DNA from 2 places in the Paenarthrobacter sp. CAP02 genome. Region 2 is predicted to be linked to the other one. Evidence: predicted binding sites of a transcription regulator. Region 2 holds the regulator's gene; the other holds the start of a gene.

Region 1 (6,045 bases), on a different contig from region 2:
CCTGTGCAGGATGTCGTTCCTGGTGTCGCATCCATTGTGGTCCACGTCCGCCCAAGCCTGGCCGAAAGCCGCCCTGTCGTAGTCAGACTTCGGTGCCCTGCCTTTCACAGGAAGCCGTTCCAAGGCCGTGCTTGCACTTTCGGCAACAATGGAAGCTGCGCCCTTGACCGGTTTCATGAATGTCGCATCGAAGACGGGCGCCTCGCTGGGGCCCGCTGCCCAGGGATCGGCGACGCCGAACTGGCCGGTGGTGAAAAACCAGGACAGGCCCGTCACCAGTGCTGCTGCTGCGAAAGCCAGAATGATCCAGGCTTGACGCGACCTGCGCCGGGCGCGTTTGTAGGCTGACCAGGTGATGCTCAAGGGACTCCGTCCAGTGGGGGCAGGCAATGTCCTACGAGCGTAGGACAAGGCCCCGACAGCCAGAGCAATATCCACAATGTGGAGGAGAAGTCACACCGTGACGACGCTGATGGAGGGTCTTTATTGCTCCCGCATCACGCGCTGAAGGTCTTCGGTTGCTACTTCCAGCAATGCGCGCAGCTGTTCAACGCGCTGATCCGGGACGTCGCCGGCGGCATTGGCTGCGACTGCCTGGTCGAGGAGTTTTTGGGCCTGCTTATGGTTGGCCCGCGCAACGTCCAGCGCGTGTTCGAGGGTGGTTTCGTGCTCAAGGGTTGATTCGTTGTCCATGAGCCCATTTTGATCAGGTTTCCCGGCTGTGGCCAGTGACACAGCCGGGAAACCCCTAAATAGTTTTGGTTGCTTAAGCGTCAGCCGTTTCCAGCACCGCGATGGGGGCAATCACGTCCTTGGCGGGGAATGACGGCGGGTTGACTCCGGCCATTTCCTCCATGACGCGGACAACCTGGCAGGAGTAGCCGAATTCGTTGTCGTACCAGACGTAGAGGACCAGGTTCTTGTCGTTGGAGATGGTTGCAAGGCCATCAACAATGCCGGCGCGGCGGGAGCCGACGAAATCCGTGGAAACGACGTCGGGCGAGTCGATGTAGTCGATCTGCTTGCGAAGGTCCGAGTGCAGGGACATCTCACGGAGGAAGTCGTTCACCTCGTCGCGCGTCGTGCCGTTCTCAAGGTTCAGGTTGAGGATGGCCATGGAAACGTCCGGGGTGGGAACGCGGATGGCGTTACCTGTGAGCTTGCCCTGCAGTTCGGGCAGAGCCTTGGCCACAGCCTTGGCAGCACCGGTTTCGGTGATGACCATGTTCAGCGCAGCAGAGCGTCCGCGGCGATCGCCCTTATGGAAGTTGTCGATCAGGTTCTGGTCGTTCGTGAACGAGTGGACGGTTTCCACGTGGCCGTGGATGATGCCGAACTTGTCGTTGATGGCCTTCAGCACCGGGGTGATGGCGTTGGTGGTGCAGGATGCGGCGGTGACAATCTTGTCGTCGTCGTTAATGTCCCGGTGGTTGATGCCGTGGACGATGTTCTTGAGTTCGCCCTTGCCCGGAGCCGTGAGCAGTACGCGGGCGACGCCCTTGCTCTGCAGGTGCTGGGAGAGGCCTTCAGCGTCGCGCCAGCGGCCGGTGTTGTCCACAACCAAGGCATCCTTGATGCCGTACGCGGTGTAGTCCACCGTGGCGGGGTTGTCCGAGTAGATCACCTGGACCTGGACGCCGTTGGCCGTGATGGTGTTGGCTTCCTCGTCCACGCGGATGGTGCCCTCGAAGGATCCGTGGACAGAATCGCGGCGCAGCAGGCTTGCGCGCTTGACGAGGTCGTTCTCGGCGCCCTTGCGAACAACGATCGCACGGAGTCGAAGACCGTGGCCGCCACCGGCCTTTTCAATGAGCAGGCGCGCCAGCAGGCGGCCGATCCGGCCGAAGCCGTAAAGGACGACGTCGGTGCTGGTGCGGTCGTCAGCGCCGCGCTTGCCAACGACGTCGGCAAGTTCCGCACGCAAGTACTCGTCCAGGGAGGCGCCATTGCCTTCAGCCCGGTACTTCTCCGTCAGACGCGCAATGTCGATAGCAGCAGCGCCCAACTCCAACTCGGACAAAGCGTTGAGCAGGGGTGCGGTTTCTTCGAGCAGGAGCTCGTGGTTGCTCATCCGGCGCGCGAAGCGGTGAGCCTTCAGGATGTTCATGGTGGACTTGTTAATCAAGCTCCGGCCGTGGATGCTGGTGACCACGTTGTTTTCCCGGTACAACCGGCCGATCACCGGAATCATGGCCTCGGCGAGAGCCTCCCGGCCCATCCACTTATCAAGACAAGAATCTGACGTCTGGCTCACAGAACTACCTTCCTTGGGTCAACCACATACGTCCTCGTATGCAGATGGCAGCGGCCGCCCGGAGTAGTCCTGCGGCACATGCGCCGGCGGGCTTCGGTCCACCCACAGCGCCTTGAACGAGAGCAAAGAAAATCCGCCGGCTGCGAACGCAGTCCCGGCGGCAGAACATCTACGTTCAGTACCTATTCTAGGGCGGAAGGACCGGTGGCAGGACTTTCGAAGGCGTGAAATCACTCACACGCAGTGTTTGCGCTGGTCATAAATGGATGGGTCGACCGATACGCCGGGTTCTGTCATCACTTCCGTTACCGGAAAGTGAGTAGCGGCCATCCATCTACGAACGCCGTTGCCGACGCCCTCCAGCAGCCTACCCGGACACTCGGGCGGGCAGCCCTCAAACGTGTCCTGTCTGGCCTTGCTCCGGGTGGGGTTTACCTAGCCTCCCCGGTCACCCAGGGAGCTGGTGGTCTCTTACACCACCGTTTCACCCTTACCTGCTGCCCCATGATGCAAGCATCACCGGGCGCAGGCGGTCTGTTCTCTGTGGCACTGGCCTGCGGGTTACCCCGAGTGGGCGTTACCCACCACCCTGCCCTGCGGAGCCCGGACGTTCCTCGAGCCACTTTCGTGACGCGCGACCGCCTGGTCGACCCATCCGCCATCAAGTCTACCGGCGTCGGGAGCTTGGAAAGTCCGGCGTAATATCGACTGGTGCTGATTCTGCTTCCGCCTTCCGAAGGCAAGACCCCTGCCACCAAAGGTCCCGCGATCAATTGGGAGTCGCTGAGTTTCCCCGAGCTGAACCAGCACCGCGCCACGGTTCTTGAGGCCCTGGGGACGGTGAGCGCGCATGACGATGCCCTGACGCTGCTGGGCGTCGGCGCTTCCTTGCGGGACGACGTCGAACGTAACACCCGGCTGCATGCCGAACCGGCTGCCCCGGCGCACCAGGTGTATTCCGGCGTCCTTTATGACGCCTTGGGCTATAAGAGCATGACCGCAACCCAACGACGCAAAGCCACCGAATCCATCCTGGTGATCTCCGCTTTGTGGGGCGCCATTGGTTTTGGGGACCAAGTGCCCGCCTACCGGCTGTCCATGGGAACTGCACTGCCCGACGTCGGACGCCTCGCCTCCTACTGGAAGCCGCAGCTTAACGCCGTCCTCGCCAAACGGGCTGAAGGCGAACTGGTGGTGGATTGCCGGTCGAGCACCTACGCAGCTGCCTGGGCTCCCCCCGCCGCCCAGACAGTAAACGTCAACGTTTTCAGTGAGGCAAACGGCAAACGTACGGTGGTCAGCCACTTCGCCAAACACACCCGGGGTGAACTGGCCCGGCACCTTCTGACACGGCGCGGCAAGGCGCCGGCCACGCCGGCACAACTGGCCAAGGCAGCCAGCGAAATGTGGATCACGGAATTGGTGGAGGGCACGGCCCGCAAGCCGCACGCACTCAACATCATCCTGGCTGGCCAGGTTGGGCCCAACTAGGGTCGGTCCGGCCTAGTTCCACTCTGCCGAACGGACCAGGATTACTCCCGAGTCCGGGCAAAAGACAATGTCGTCCTCTGCAGCAGCCTTGACTTCCGCGAGGTCCCCCGGGCTCAGCATCATGCCGGAGCCTTCGGATTTGCCATGGAACAACCGAGCGGCGCCCACTCCCCGCTTGGCAATGGTCTTCTCGTAGATTGCCAGGAGCCCGGCGTCCAGGGACTCTGCAAAAGCGGCCCGCTGTCCACGAACGACGGTCTCTTCGGCGGCAATTTCGGCTATGGCCTCATCGAGCTCCGCGCGGATGCTGCCAAAGGAACCTTGAATGTCATCAACGATCGCCTGCTGGGCGGTCTGGCGTTCGCGAAGGGTGTCCAAGCGCTCAAGGATCTCCAGCTCGACGTCCTCAAGGTCGGAGCGGCGCTTGTTCAGCGAGGCAATGTCGCTCTGAAGCGCCACCAGGTCCTTGGACAGGCCCGTACCGCTATTGAGCCGGGCTTCGTCGCGTTCGATGCGCGTAGCCACCTGTTCCACATCAGCCTCGGCCCGACGCAATTCCGCCTCGGCATCGTGCACGGCGACCTTGGCCGCTCCCAGTTCACCGTTTGCCACGTTCAGGGCGTCGGTGAGGTCGGTGATGCGTGGATCCGTTTCCAGTACGCGGCGACGGCCGGCCAACGACTTGAGCTTGGCGTCGAGCCCCTGCAGTTCAAGCAATTTGTATTGTTCTGCCGGTGCTGCTTTCGCCACGCTTACCTCCGCTTATCACTGCCGGTCCCGGAGATCAGGAGCGGCATGACACCCCCTATCTGTCGGGGCTGCCCATATCTTTCTAGACTCTAGTCCCCGCCGGGAGTCAGTATGAAGTCCCAGGGATCGCTGTTGGTGCTGCTGACACGGATCTCCACGTCGAAACCCTGGTCTGCGAGCACGTTCCCCAAGGCCTCGGCCGCAGCAGGGAGCCACAGCCATTCGCTGGCGAAATGTGAAACGTCTATCAAGTAGGGACGACCGTTCGTGGCGCCCTCACGGGCCTCGGAGGCCGGATGGTGGCGCATGTCCGCAGTCACGTACACATCTGCGTGGCTGGCGCGGACAGCGGGAAGCAAACTATCGCCTGCGCCGCCGCATACCGCCACCCTGCGCACCAGGCCGTCCTTATCGCCGGCAACCCTCACGCCACCGGCCACTGCGGGGAGCATTTCAAAGACACGGGCTGCAAAATCACCGAGTGTTTCCAGGTCAGGAAGGTCACCTACCCTGCCGATCCCCTCTTCGGGCAGTCCATTGCTGGCCGGAGTCAGGGGCGTGACGTTCTCCAGGCCGAAGGCGTCTGCCAGGACGTCGGACACCCCTCCGACGGCTGAGTCACCGTTAGTATGAACAGTCAGCAGTCCCGTCCCGGCCTCGATGAGGCGATGGATAGCCAGGCCCTTGGCTGACGTGGCCGCTACGGAATTCACGCCTTTGAGCAGTAGGGGGTGGTGCGTTATCAGCAGCTCGGCACCCCATTCGATGGCTTCGTCGATGACTTCCAGGGTGGGATCCACGGCAAAGAGGACCTTGCTTACCGGAACATTGGGGCGGCCCGCTACCAGGCCGACTTCGTCCCACTCCTCCGCCAGCGACTCCGGCCAGAGCTCCTCCACGGCCAGTAACACCTGACCGAGCGTGGGTTCCCCCGTGGCCTCAACTGCTCCGACATCTTCGCCGGAATCCGCATCAGAAATGTCAGTGTCTACTGCTTCCATACTCTTATTCTTACCTACCGGACCGAATCAGGCAGTCCCGCCACCCGGCGTCGCCGTTATTGTCCCGTAAGGTGTTGCGGGAATCATCACGCCCTCCGATCCATTGAAGAGAACATGAAAACTTTCGTACTTGGCGGCGGCTGCTTCTGGTGCCTGGATGCCGTTTACCAAAAAACCCGCGGCGTCAGCTCGGTTGTTTCCGGCTACACCGGCGGTCATGTCCGCAATCCCGACTACTACGAAGTCTGTTCCGGAACCACCGGCCACGCGGAGGTGGTGGCCGTGACCTTCGACGAAACAGTTGTTCCGGAGGAAGTCATCCTGGACATGTTCTTCGCCCTGCACGACCCCACCACCCTGAACCGGCAGGGTTACGACGTCGGCACCCAGTACCGTTCGTCGATGTTCTACACCACCACCGAAGAGAAGGTGCTGTTCGAAGAAGCAATCGAGCGCGCCCAGGCCCTCTGGTCCGACCCGATTGTGACCGAAGTAAGTCGACTCCCCGACTTTTATGAAGCCGAAGAAGTGCACCAGAATTACTACGCC
Region 2 (6,045 bases):
CCACCTCACGGACCGTGGTCACGGGGTGCCTCTTTGAAGCGGTACTCTGTTAAGGAACGTTTTACGTCAATGTAAGAATCTGTCAGTTGTACTGTCTGCTTCCGCGGATCCGTTCCAACAGACAGGACCTTCTAGTTTGTAAGGAACTTTCGTGGGTTCAGTTATTAAGAAGCGCCGCAAGCGTATGGCCAAGAAGAAGCACCGCAAGCTGCTTCGCAAGACCCGCCACCAGCGCCGCAATAAGAAGTAGAGATACTTCACCAAGCGTGAATGCCCGTTGCCTTTCGAGGTGGCGGGCATTTTTGCACCCCCGACGCTCTCTCACGTCCCGCCTGTTTCCCCCAGACGCTCTCTCACGTCCCGCCTGTTTCCTGCGGACGCTCTCTCACGTCCCGCCTGTTTCCCCCAGACGCTCTCTCACGCGTGGGGCCGCGCGAAGCCCGCCTGGACCGATGGGTCTACCCAGCCGTTTCTTAGAGCCCTTTTGATCTGACGGGTGGCATTCGCGAAGTTGTCCGCGAGGTCCGACTTACCGAAGATGAGCACCGTCCACCCCGCTGCCTCGAATGCCTTGTCCCTTCGCCGATCACTGAGGATCTGTTCCTGCGCAAGGTGATGACCGCCGTCGTACTGGATAGCGACCCGACGCTCGCGGTAGCCGAGGTCGGCTGAAGGCGAGAAAGGATCGTTGACGTAGAGCCGCACCTGTAGTTCCGGGTCGGGAAGCCCAGCATCGAACATAGCCAGACGGAGCGCAGTCTCCGGCGCCGAGTCGGCACCGACACGCATCAGGTCCAGTGCTTCCCTCGCACGGACAACGCCCTGCAGGTTCTTGTGGCGATCCACCATGGTGCGTAGTTCGTGGATGGTCGTGAACGGCGCGTCCCTTTGCTCAAATTCGGGCCTGGGGACGCGAATGAGTTCGTCGCCAACACTGACCAGTTCATTCAGCGGAAGCATTCGGGCCAAGTCCAACCAGGTCCTGGAACGTGTACTGATCCACATGCCGTGATTGAGCTCTACTTCACCCTCCGAGACCACAACCGTGGCCGGTGACACCTTTTCGCCGCACCGCAGGCAGACTCCGCGGCTTGCTCAGATGCAGCTCATTGGAATCTGACAGCCAAGGTGGGAGTGAAAATCCGTGGATCTTGGCGGCAGTGACATGTGAGATCCAAGCGCCAGGGCTCGCAGCCGAGAGCGAGCGAGCAGCCGATTCCAGATCAAAGGCCCAGTCCTGCGGCCGGTATATGCCCTTGCTTACAGCCTCGATACTGACGCGTTTCCAGAGCTGCGGATGGGCGAGGCCGGCCGCTTTGGCCTCCGAAAGTGTAAACGGGGCGGATGCCAGCTCGGAGGGCACGGGTATGGGAATCTGCATACCGGCATTCTGACCCAGATCCCGCTGGAGCTGCAGAAGTTATCCACAGGGACGGGGCCACGTCCTGGGGATGTGAGCGAGGGTTGGTTTGAAGGGGGTGGGATGTGAGCGAGGGTTGGTTTGAAGGGGGTGGGATGTGAGCGAGGGTTGGCCTGAAGGGGGGGGATGTGAGAGAGGATCAGATGCGGGGGCCGCGGAACCTGGAGAAGCCCCGCCACAAGCCGTAAATCGCGCCGCCCACGGTAGCTGCTTTGAGCCCCAACGTTGCAGCCCGGCGGCCGGAGCGGAAGTCGTAGACGGGCCAATTGTTGTCGCGCGCGTGCCGGCGCAGCTTCGCGTCGGGGTTAATGACGACGGGGTGCCCCACCATGGTCAGCAGCGGGATGTCGTTGGCAGAATCGCTGTAGGCCCAGCAGTGATCCAGATCCAAGCCCTCGCGGTCGGCGACCAGTTGGACCGCGACTGCCTTAGCGGGTCCGTGCAGGATGTCGCCCACGAGCTTCCCCGTGTACATGCCGTCGTGCACTTCACCGACAGTCCCCAGCGCACCGGTCAAGCCCAGCCGGGTTGAGATAACGGTGGCAACCTCGATCGGGGTTGCCGTCACCAGCCACACTTTGCGTCCCACTCTGAGGTGCTGTTCAGCCAGAGCCTTGGTTCCCGGCCAGATCCGCGACTCGATCATCTCGTCGTAGACCTCTTCGCCCAAGGCTTTGATGTCATCAACGGTGATGCCTGCCGCAAGAGTGAGTGCGGAATCCCTTACAGCATGAACATCTTCCATGTTCTCGCCGCGCATCACGAACTTGAACTGCTTCCAAGCAAAACCAGCAGCCTGCGGCAAGGTGAACGCCTTGCGTTCATACATCTTTCGGGCCACATGGAAGAGGCTGGCGCCCTTCATCAACGTGTTGTCGACGTCGAAGAAAGCAGCTTCGCCGGTGTGCTTCTGCGCTTTGGCAGCTGCGGCGACCACGGCGTTCTTCTCCTCGGGCATGACTTGAGTCTAGTCAATGGCTGCTGCACCTCGCTTGTGGCGCACTGGCACACGCTCCGATGGGGGTGGGTTGTGAGTGAGGGTTGGGTTGATGGGGGTGGGATGTGAGTGAGGGTTGGGTTGAAGGGGGTGGGATGTGAGTGAGGGTTGGCGGGGAGGTTACCGTTATCCCATGGCTACTCCCGACGTCGTCCTCCTCACCAAAGCTGACTGCCACCTCTGCACGGAGGCGCGTGCCGCCGTCGAGCGTGTCACCGCAAGCCTCGGCCTGGAGTGGAAAGAACAGAGTATCGACCGCGATCCGCAGTTGCGGGAGCGCTTTGCGGAGGAGATTCCCGTGGTCCTTGTTGACGGCGTGCAGCGGGATTTCTGGAAGATCGACGAGGAGCGGCTGACCCGTACCTTGAAGAAAGCCCTGGCGGGCTGAGGGTGCGGTTACCCGTAAGTAATCGCTTTGGTTGAGCCCGCCCGGGGGTCATAGAGTGGAACAACAAAGCGACGCAATGGAGAATACCGTGACTGCGCTGGAACCGTCCGCGGAAGCAACTTCCGAGGACAACGAACCTGCCGCCAAGCAGATCCCACCCGCGGCTGTGGCCCGGATGACTCTCTATTTGCGTGCGCTCAACTCTTTGCTGGCAGAAGGCGTGGAGCGGGTTTCATCCGAAGCCCTCGCCGAAGCCTCCGGCGTGAGTTCCTCCACTCTCCGCAAAGACCTCTCCTACGTCGGCTCGTATGGCACCCGCGGCGTGGGCTACGAGGTCCAATACTTGAGCCGTCACATCGCCGCGGCCTTGGGCTTGACCCATGACTGGAAGGTCGCGATCGTCGGTGCCGGTAACCTCGGCAAGGCGTTGGCCCGGTACGGCGGCTTCGAGTCCAGGGGTTTCGACGTTGTCGCTATCTTTGACGCCGACCCCATGGTGATCGGCAACGAGGTGGGCTGGCTGCGGGTCAGCGACTCAGCCGAGTTGGAGCGGGTGCTGGAGCGTACGCACACGAACATGGTGGTGCTCGCGTTGCCGGCCACTGTGGCGCAGGCAGTCTGCGACCGCGTGATCGCCGCTGGAATCCGAAGCATCCTCAGTTTCGCTCCGGTGTTGCTGCAGGTCCCGCCGCACGTCAACCTCCGCAAGGTGGACATGGCCACGGAGCTTCAAATCCTGGCTTACCACGCACAACGGGCGCAGACACCGGGCCAGGCCGTTTAGCCTTCGCCGGGGCTACGCCCGTTGGGTTGCCTTATGACAGGCCCGCCGGTTTAGCGGCCGTACGGAGTCTGGTACGGGTTGCCGAACGGCTGGGGCTTCCGGAAATACGGAGCCGACGCCGGCAGGTACAGCATGACGATTGCTGCAACACCCAGCAGGATCACCACGAGCTGCAGCACGCCGTAGGTGGGGCCGAACTGGAAGAGGCTGGTCAGGCCGAGGACTGAGATGGCGGCGAAGACCGTGCCCAGGATCCTTGCCCAGTTCTTGCCCTTGCGGACGTTGAAGCCCACCAGCGCGTAAAGACCAAGGGAAATGATCGCGCCAACGATGGCGCTCACGGAGATGACCCCCCGCATGCCTTCCATGGAGCCTGCGGGAAGGTCGGTGCCTTGCTGCGCAGCCTGCTGGTTCATGGCGTTGATGAAGGCGTCAGCACCGGTGGTGGCAAGGAGCAGCGAGCTGATAGCTGAGAGGACGCCGGCTGCGATGATCATCCAGAAGGCGTAGTTGACCATCGGCGGAACCGTAGTGGGGCCGGGCTGCTGGCTCGGCCAGTTGGTGTCCTGGCCATACTGGGGCGCGGACGGGGCTTGGCCGTACGGGGAGGCCTGCTGGCCATACTGGGGCGACTGCTGCCCATACTGCGGCGCGGCGGGCGGCGACTGCTGCCCATACTGCGGCGCCTGCTGCCCGTACTGCGGCGCCTGCTGCCCGTACTGCGGCGCGGCGGGCGGGGACTGCTGGCCGTACTGAGGTGCGGTCGGCTGCGAGCCGGCCTGCTCGGGCTGGTTGGCGTCACCCGGGTTCGACGGCGGGTAGGGAGGGTTGCTCATGGCATTCCTTTGCTTGTTCGACTGCTGGTTCGGCCGCCGGGATCAGCAAAATGACCCTGCCCCCAGCGTGGTTCTGGTTACACCGTACATCCCGGGTCTGACGCTATAGCCAAACACACGCAGGAATTCCATGGCTACGGCAAAAATCATCATGTGGGCTTACGCCTTCATGATGAAGGCCGCGGGAATCCGGAGGGATTGCACCGCGGCCTTCACGTCGGTAAAGCCCGACGACGGAACCAGCGTGGACGCTAGACCTGGCCCTTGACTGCCTTGAACCAGAGCTGCGAGTTGGGCAGCCACATCAAGACGACGGCGACTGCGCTGACCAGGAAACCGAACCAGTTACCGCCCAGGCCCATGCCGGAACCTCCACCGTTGGCCGCCCCGAAGATGGCGAGCAACAGTGAAACGGCGGCCACGATGGTCAAGGCGAGCCGCGCCCATTCCTTGCCTTCCTTCATCTTCATGGCAAGGATTACTTGGGCGGCTGCAACAGCGAGGGCCAACAGGAGCAGGACCAGGGCGATCGCGGCGAACGCCGGAGCAAAAGCGAAAGCTGCGATGACGGCGAAGAATCCGATGAGCCCAAACAGCAGGCCCAGAAGTCCGGAGATAACCCAGATGAAGTAGGAAACCTTCAACTCCGTGGGAAGGCCCTGCGTCTTGAACATTCCCGAGAAGCCGCCCTGCGGCATGACGTCGTTGAAGTTGCGTGGGCCGTCGGTGGGCATTTCGAAGTGGAACCCGGGCTGGGCTGGTCCGGGCTGCCCCGGGCCAGGTTGGGACGCTCCGGGCTGGGAGTATTGCCCCGGTTGCGATGGGGGCTGATAGCCCTGGGGTGGTTGGTAGCCCTGCGGTGGCTGGTAACCCGCAGGAGGAACATTGCCGGGCTGCGGAGGCTGTGAGCCGGGCTGCTGAGGCTGTGGTGCTTCGTCTGGGGTACTCATGGCATCACTTTAGACCGGTGGTTGAAGGATGCATAGGAAATTCGGAGCCAACTCGCAGCTAATCAGGGGGTATCTGCCGAATAATTGGCGGGTGATCTTCGAGACAGCCAAACGGCGCCCCCACAGCGTGATGCTGAGGAGGCGCCGTTGTGGGGGTCCCGCTATGAATCCCGCCCTTGAAAGTCACACCCGGCGTTGTGCCGTGGGGATTACGGACAAGGGAAGGATCCGTGCAGGGTCCAGGCTGGACTTAGGCGGCAGCCGGTGCGATGAACGCGAGTTCCAGGTTGATGACTACCTTGTCGCTGACCAGGACGCCACCGGCTTCGAGGACTGCGTTCCAGGTGAGGCCGAATTCCTTGCGGCTGATGGTGGTTTCGCCGGAAACGCCTGCGCGGGTGTTGCCGAACGGATCGACGGCCACACCGTTGAACTCGGTCTCGATGGAAACTTCCTTGGTCACGCCCTTGATTGTGAGATCTCCCACGAGGTCGAAGCTGTTTCCGTTGGCCTTGACGTGGCGGGAAACGAACGTGATTTCCGGGAACTTCTCGACATCGAAGAAGTCTTCGCCCTTGACGTGGCCATCGCGGTTGACGTCGCCGGAGTCGAAGCTGGCGGTCTGGATGGTTGCGGAGACCTTGGAGTCAGCCAGGGTTTCGCCAACCTC

The links. The regulator Rex, encoded in region 2, represses fermentation and respiration genes when NADH is low (regulators of the CRP and FNR family bind a similar motif). The targets are predictions, from matches to a motif close to CTTGTGAANNNNTTCACAAG.
Region 1: the regulator Rex is predicted to act here: its motif matches at 2,476-2,495, upstream of ABHM97_RS05675 (glyceraldehyde-3-phosphate dehydrogenase).

The regions. Positions count from the first base shown of each region.
Region 1 covers NZ_JBEEII010000003.1:16,571-22,615, reverse strand. The annotation lists gene ABHM97_RS05685 (HNH endonuclease family protein) at 1-363, opposite strand, end outside; gene ABHM97_RS05680 (hypothetical protein) at 484-693, opposite strand; gene ABHM97_RS05675 (glyceraldehyde-3-phosphate dehydrogenase) at 767-2,254, opposite strand; RNA gene rnpB (RNase P RNA component class A) at 2,518-2,908, opposite strand; gene ABHM97_RS05665 (YaaA family protein) at 2,966-3,745, shown strand; gene ABHM97_RS05660 (zinc ribbon domain-containing protein) at 3,758-4,495, opposite strand; gene ABHM97_RS05655 (Nif3-like dinuclear metal center hexameric protein) at 4,585-5,496, opposite strand; gene msrA (peptide-methionine (S)-S-oxide reductase MsrA) at 5,611-6,045, shown strand, end outside.
Region 2 covers NZ_JBEEII010000010.1:108,577-114,621, reverse strand. The annotation lists gene ABHM97_RS17170 (30S ribosomal protein bS22) at 152-250, shown strand; gene ABHM97_RS17165 (endonuclease domain-containing protein) at 418-960, opposite strand; gene ABHM97_RS17160 (HAD family hydrolase) at 1,560-2,378, opposite strand; gene ABHM97_RS17155 (glutaredoxin family protein) at 2,551-2,805, shown strand; gene ABHM97_RS17150 (redox-sensing transcriptional repressor Rex) at 2,882-3,589, shown strand; gene ABHM97_RS17145 (hypothetical protein) at 3,640-4,425, opposite strand; gene ABHM97_RS17140 (hypothetical protein) at 4,556-4,693, shown strand; gene ABHM97_RS17135 (hypothetical protein) at 4,677-5,375, opposite strand; gene ABHM97_RS17130 (YceI family protein) at 5,626-6,045, opposite strand, start outside.